2 linked regions of the Minwuia thermotolerans genome follow. The protein of the gene in region 1 binds, or shares a complex with, the protein of each later gene. Links are inferred from orthologs where the notes say so. Each region holds a gene or a part of one and is shown on either strand. Other genes may lie near its edges.

Region 1 (3,167 bases):
GCCGGTTGAACGGGTCGCCCTCATAGGCGAAGACCAGCGCGTCCATCCTCTCCGCCGTCTTCATGTGCGCGATCTGCCTTGGCCGCGCCTCCTGCCGCCAGCGCGGGTAGACGTTGATCTCGTCGCGGGGGCCGGCAAAGGACGGGGCGAAGGCGATTGCACCATTGAAGCTGTCGCCATGCTCGATGGCGGCCATGAGTGAGGACCAGCCGCCGGCCGAATGGCCTGCCACGAAGATGCGCTCGGCTGTGACGCCCAGGGCGTTCAGCCGCGCAATCGCCTCGGCGATCTCGTCGACGCGGTGATAGACGTAATTGCCCGTCGGCCGGTCGCGGTCCTCGAGCGTTTCCGAACAGAGCTTGTAGACATGGAGGCGCTCCATCCTGAGTCGGCGGAGACTCGGCGGTACGCTGTTGTGGTAGGCGTCGCAGTCCTCGCGGCGCTGGGGCCGCTCAGTTCCGTGGTTGTAGATCACGACGATGGCGCTTCCGGGCCGGTCGATGACGTCGGGGCTGTCGACGATCCGGGCCTCGGGCGGCAGTGTCGATGCCGTCTGCGGAACGCTGTTGATCGAGGGCGGGCCGGTGTTGTTGCGGGCGCCGCCTTCATCGCCGCAGGCGGCCGCCACGCACAGCGTCAGCAGGGAGAGGGCCGCCATCGTCGGTCTCATCTGTCTGCGGCCCTTCGCGGTCGGTGACGCTCCCGTCGTTAACTGTCGATCCGAACCCGCCCGTTCAACCCTTGGCTCAGTGAATCTCGCTCGGGTCGTGGTGGGTATCCAGGTTGCGGAAGATGGTGAACTCCGGCTCGAAGAAGACTTCCATTGTGCCCGTGGGGCCGTGGCGCTGCTTGCCGATGATGATTTCCGCGCGGTTGTATATCTGCGCCATCTTCTGCTGCCACTGCTCCATCTCGGCGAAGTTCTCCTCGTCGGGCTTGTCCTTCTGGGCGTAGTAGGCCTCGCGGTAGACGAACATGACCACGTCGGCGTCCTGTTCGATGGAGCCGGATTCGCGCAGGTCCGAGAGCTGCGGCCGCTTGTCCTCGCGCTGCTCCACCTGGCGCGAGAGCTGTGAGAGAGCGAGGACCGGCACGTTCAGTTCCTTGGCGACCGCCTTGAGGCCCTGGGTGATCTCGGTCAGTTCCTGGACCCGGTTCTCGACGCGCTTCTGCCCGGACGGCCGCATGAGCTGGATGTAGTCGATGATGATGAGGCCAAGACCGTGCTGGCGTTTCAGCCGTCTGGCGCGGGAGCGTAGCTGGGCGATGGAGAGTGCTGGCGTGTCGTCGATGAACAGCGGCAGATCCATCAGTTCCTGCGTCGCGGGCACCACTGTGTTGAGGTACGCGTTCTTGTCGATGCGCCCGGTGCGGAGATCGCTGGAACTGATCCGGGTCTGTTCGGAGACGATGCGGGTGGCGAGCTGTTCGCGGCTCATTTCCAGGCTGAAGACGCCGACCACGGCGCCTTCGGCGTCCACGATATCGCCGGCGTCGTTGTAGATCGGCCGGTAGGCGCGCGTGGCGTTCAGCGCGATGGTCATGGCCAGCGCAGATTTGCCCATGCCTGGTCGGCCGGCGAGAATCAGCAGGTCCGTGCGGTGCAGGCCGCCCAGGCGCTGATCCATCTCGCGCAGACCCGTGGTAACGCCGACGAGTTGGCCCTCGCGCTTGTACGCCGCCTCGATGCGGTCGAGGCTCTCGGCCACGGCGATCTTGAAGGATCGGAAGTCGTTCTTCACCTCGCCGGCTTCGGCCAGGGTGTAGAGGCGCGATTCCGCATCCTCGATCTGCTGGCTCGCCGCGTCGGTGAGGTCCGCCGTGCGCCCGCGCTCGGCCATTTCCTCGCTGAGCAGGATGATTTCCCGGCGGAGGAAGAGATCGTAGAGGATGCGGGCGTATTCCTCCGCCCGGATGACGTTGACCGCGCGCGCCGTCAGGTCGACGAGGTAGCCGGGGCCGCCCAGTTCCCTGATCGCCGCGTCCTGTTCGAAGCGGGTCTTCAGCGTGACCGGATTGGCCAGTTCGCCGCGTTCGATCAGTGTAAGGATGGATTCGTAGATGCGGCCGTGCAGCGGCTGGAAGAAGTGCTCCGGCTTCAGGAAGTCGAGCACCCGCGCCGCCGCGTCGTTGTTGTAGAGCAGGGCGCCGAGAAGCTGCTGCTCGGCCTCGAGATTATGGGGCAGGACCTTCGGCGCGGCGTCGCCGCCTTCGTGGTCCGGCGCATCGCCGGGGAACGCTGTGATGTTGTCGGACATGGTGCCGATCCTATCACGGCGCGCCACGCGGATCAGGATCGAACGATCCCCGCCCGGAAATCAGGCGGGGATCGTTTTGTCCACAATGTGGATGAAATCGTGGATCAGTTGCCGCCTGCGGCCCCTTCCTGATAGGGCTTCTCGCCCGATTCGTAGGCGGTGTCGTCGTCGAACTGGGATTCGAATGTGTCGACGGCCTCGCCGACCGCCTGTTTGAAATCGCGCCAGACCTCGGCGCTCCAGTCTTCGTCGTGCGTGACCCTGGCTTCGTCCAGTTGCGAGGAGATGTCCCGTCGAACCGAGCGCATTTCCGCGACGCGATCTTCTTCCTCTTCCGGTGACACGCCATCCTCGCGGGCAGCTTCGCGCCAACCGGCGATGCGTTCGTCCATGGCGTTCAGCATGTCGTCGCCTGCCTGAACGGCCGCGTCCTTCTGCTCGGCAGTGAATCTTGCGAACTCGTCCCAGGCCTTCTGAAGTTCGGAGCGCTCGCCGGTCGGGGCTTCGCCTGCCGCGCTGCCGGCGTCGGAGACTTCATGCTGATTGCCAGCATTCATGTCGGTCTTGCTGTCGCCGGCCTGGACGGCCATGGGCATCGCCAGCATGGCGGCGATGCAGGTCGTGGTGAGGAGATTGCGATTCCTGTTCATCTTGTTTCCCCTTCGTCTTCTTGATCGCTTGCGGCGAAAGATGGGGAAGGGCGCCGGGCCGCGCCAACCCCCGTGCGTCCAAACGTACCGGTCGCCCCGGCAGCGTCAGCGGATGCGCTGGGCCCGGTAGATGCGGTTGTCGGTGGGGCTGATCACCAGTTCGTTGATGCAGACATGGGGCGGCAGTGCGGCCAGCCAGGCGATGACCTCGCCCATGTCGGCCATCTGCACCATCTTTTCCAGTTCCTCCGGCGGCGGT
Region 2 (3,208 bases), on another replicon or contig:
TCGGGCTTGCCGTAGGTGCTTTCCAGATCGATGACGTCGCGCAGCAGCATGTTGCCGGCGACGATCTCGTCGCGCCATTCGACCAGCATGCGCATGGTCAGCGGGCTTTCGCAGAGGCCGCCGATCATGGCTTCGCGGCCGGCCTCGATGCGTTTGGCGATGGCGATCTCGCCTTCGCGGGAGAGCAGTTCGACCGAACCCATCTCGCGCAGGTACATGCGCACCGGATCGTCGGTGCGCTCGGCGGCCTCGGAGGAGTTGCCGGACGTCGTGGCGACCTCCTGCTTGGTCTCGTCGGCCTGCTCTTCCTGCTCCTCGGACTCGATGACGTTGATGCCCATTTCCGAGAGCATGGCCATGATGTCCTCGATCTGCTCCGATGAAACCTGATCCTGCGGCAGGGCCTTGTTGAGCTCGTCATAGGTGACGTAGCCCCGCTCCTTCGCCTTGGCGATGAATTTCTTCATGTCCTGCTTGGCGACGTCGAGCAGCGGTCCGTCGCGCTGTTCGGGCGCAGCGGCGGTTTCTTTCTCGGAAGCTTTGGTGGCCATGTGTGTCCTGTCGTTTCTGTTCACGCCTCGGCCCGGGCGACGCCGCTTGCGGTCGGCTCGCTGGCCATGAGGCGGTCCAACTCCAACTTGAGCGCGGATACCCGGTCGAACGCCTCGGCGCTCAGTTCCCGTCGGGCAATGGTAACCGCCTCATTCAACTCCTCCTGCACCGCCTCGATGCGATAGTGGTGCAGCGTTGCGTCGAATTGCTCCCTTATCTCGCTGTAGGGAGTATCCTTGCGGCTCTTGAAGCTCAGCCTAGCGGCGTTCGGCGCACTCAGGCGCGCGATCAATCGTTCGTAGCCAGCCGCAAGGAGATGGCGTGACAACGCGCCGCTGTCAAGCTCCGCCTGCCGCATCGCCGCGTCGCGCATGATGACGAGCGCCCGATCCAGATCATCGTGGCGCAATTGCAACGCATCCAGTTGCTCGCCGAATTCCTCGAGCAGTTCCGGCCAGGCCAGCAGCGCGGCGACGATGGTTTCCTCGGGCACGCGGCCGGCGTTGGCGGGCAGGGAGGCCCGCAGCGCCGTCAGGTCTTCCTCCTCGCGGCGAAAGCCGCGCTGGCCCGGTTGCCCGGGACGCCAGGGCCGGTCGTCGCGCCTTGACGGACGCCGGAAGGCGGCGCGGGCGCGGGCGCGGAAATCGTCCAGGAAGTGACGGCGGATGGTCTCGTCGGCGATCTGGAAGGCCAGGCGTTCGAGATCCTTCTCCAGGGCCGCGCGCCGTTCGGGCGTCCCCAGTTCGCGGTCCGCTGTCGCCGCGCGCCAGAGCGTCTCGGCGATGCCGGCGGTCCGGCCCAGCAGTTCGCGCATGGCGTCCGGGCCCTGGCTGCGCACCATGTCGTCGGGATCGAGGCCTTCGGGCAACAGCGCGAAGCGCAGCGACTTGCCCGGTTTCAGGATCGGCAGCGCGCGTTCGGCGGCCCGTTGCGCCGCGCGCAGGCCGGCCGCGTCGCCGTCCAGGCAGAACACGGGCTCGGCGGTCATCTGCCAGAGCAGGGCGATCTGTTCCTCGGTCACCGCGGTGCCCAGCGGCGCGACGGCGTGGCGGAAACCGGCTTCGGCCAGCGCGATCACGTCCATGTAGCCCTCGGCCACGATCACGGTGCCGGCGTCGCGCGCCGCTTCCCGCGCCATGGCCAGGTTGTAGAGCGCGCGGGACTTGTGGAACAGCGGCGTCTCGGGGCTGTTCAGGTACTTCGCCCGCGCCTCGCCCAGCGCCCGGCCGCCGAAGGCGATGACCCGGCCCCGGCGGTCGGCGATGGGAAACATCAGGCGGTTGCGGAAACGGTCATAGGCCGCCCGGCCATCATCGGGCTTCGCGATCAGGCCGGCCTCGATCTGCTCCGCCTCGGTGAAGTCGCGGTCAAGCAGCGCCGACTTCAGCCCGTCATTGCGGTCCGGCGCAAAGCCCAGGCGGAAATCGCCGACGGCCTTCGCGCCGACGCCCCGGCGCTCCAGATAGGCGCGCGCCTCCGCCCCGGCCGCGCCGTGAAGCTGAGCGGTGAACCATTTCGCCGCCGCCTCGTTGGCCTCGGCCAGGCGCGACATGCGGTCCGCCTTCTGGCGGTCCTCCGGCTGCATCTTCGGCACTTCCATGCCGGCGGCCTCGGCCAGGCGCTCCACCGCCTCGGGGAAGGACAGTCCCTCGATCTGCATGACGAAGTCGAAGGCCGAGCCGTGGGCGCCGCAGCCGAAGCAGTGATAGTCGTCGCGGTCCTCGGAAACCTTGAAGGAGGCGGTCTTCTCGCCGTGGAAGGGGCAGCAGCCCCAGTGGTCGCGGCCCCGCTTCTTCAACTGGACGCGCCGGCCGACCAGCTCCACGACGTTCGTGCGGGCGCGCAGTTCATCCAGGAAGTGCTTGGGAAAGGCCAACGTCGTCCTGTCTTCATCCAGTCTCGGCGGGAGCCATACTCATGCCAGATCGTGAGCGATATGGCGAATCGAAAGGCCGTTTTCAGGTCTGCCGATTGCCGGTACTGTCCGGCCCCATGCTGTGGAAGATATTGCTGCTTATCGCGATCATCGTCGCCGTGCTCTACGGCTTCAAGATGATCTCCCGGGCCTCCGACGGACGCCAGCCGGCGGCGCGGAAGACGCGGAAGAAGGGGCGTGGAACCGAATCGGACGGCCAGGCGGTCGATCTGGTGAAGTGCGGCAACTGCGGCGCCTTCACCGCGCCGGGCACGCCCTGCAGCAATTGCGGCCAGTAGCGCCGGCCACGGCGACATTCAGCCTGATCAGGGGAGGATCCGGGCCATGGAATTCGGTTTTACCGAGGAACAGCGCGCGTTCCGCGACACCGCCCGGCGCTTCGCCGCCGACCGGCTCCAGCCGCGCTACCAGGCGCGCGAGGCCGAAGGCGGGTTCGAGGACGGCCTGCTGGAGGAAATGGGCGCGCTCGGCCTGCTCGGCGCCGATCTGCCGATGGAATATGGCGGCTCCGGCATCGACGGCGTCACGTCGGGCATGCTGATCGAGCAGATCGGCTGGGGCGATCTGTCGGTCTCCTATGCGCCGCTGCTGACCTCGCTGTTGGGCGACATCGTCGCCAGCCACGGCTCCGAGGCGATGAAGAACGCCTGCGTGCCCCGGCTCACCTCGGGCCAGGACCTGATCGCGCTCGGCCTGACCGAGCCGCGCGGCGGCTCCGAC

The links.
Region 2: the proteins of CWC60_RS08970 (region 1) and dnaG are in contact, whole or in part, in a crystal structure (PDB 2R6A), measured with the Geobacillus stearothermophilus proteins. The link is inferred for Minwuia thermotolerans from one-to-one orthologs. Residues at the interface, in WP_033016901.1 of Geobacillus stearothermophilus: Ser13, Glu15, Ala16, Gln18, Glu91, Leu92, Asp94, Ala95, Val96, Pro97, Thr98, Ala99, Ala100, Asn101, Tyr104, Tyr105, Ile108; in WP_049624496.1 of Geobacillus stearothermophilus: Lys456, Leu457, Leu458, Pro459, Ala460, Asn463, Ala464, Leu467, Leu535, Leu536, Ile537, Ala538, Gln544, Glu545, Asp548, Tyr549, His552.

Annotation. Positions count from the first base shown.
Region 1 is NZ_PIGG01000031.1:224,593-227,759, reverse strand. What follows is about bases 3-2,952. They hold CWC60_RS08970 (replicative DNA helicase), read right to left. Parts: upstream 2,259-2,952; coding sequence 747-2,258; downstream 3-746. Other genes in these bases: CWC60_RS08965 (hypothetical protein), read right to left, coding at 2,363-2,848; CWC60_RS08975 (alpha/beta hydrolase), read right to left, coding at 3-658. In the rest of the region: more of CWC60_RS08975, read right to left, coding at 1-2; CWC60_RS08960 (SDR family oxidoreductase), read right to left, coding at 3,014-3,167. UniProt on the Escherichia coli protein: The main replicative DNA helicase, it participates in initiation and elongation during chromosome replication. Travels ahead of the DNA replisome, separating dsDNA into templates for DNA synthesis.
Region 2 is NZ_PIGG01000034.1:160,925-164,132, forward strand. Bases 1-2,991 are described here. They hold dnaG (DNA primase), read right to left. Parts: upstream 2,429-2,991; coding sequence 572-2,428; downstream 1-571. Other genes in these bases: rpoD (RNA polymerase sigma factor RpoD), read right to left, coding at 1-551; CWC60_RS11465 (50S ribosomal protein L32), read left to right, coding at 2,470-2,766; CWC60_RS11470 (acyl-CoA dehydrogenase family protein), read left to right, coding at 2,813-2,991. In the rest of the region: more of CWC60_RS11470, read left to right, coding at 2,992-3,208. UniProt on the Escherichia coli protein: RNA polymerase that catalyzes the synthesis of short RNA molecules used as primers for DNA polymerase during DNA replication.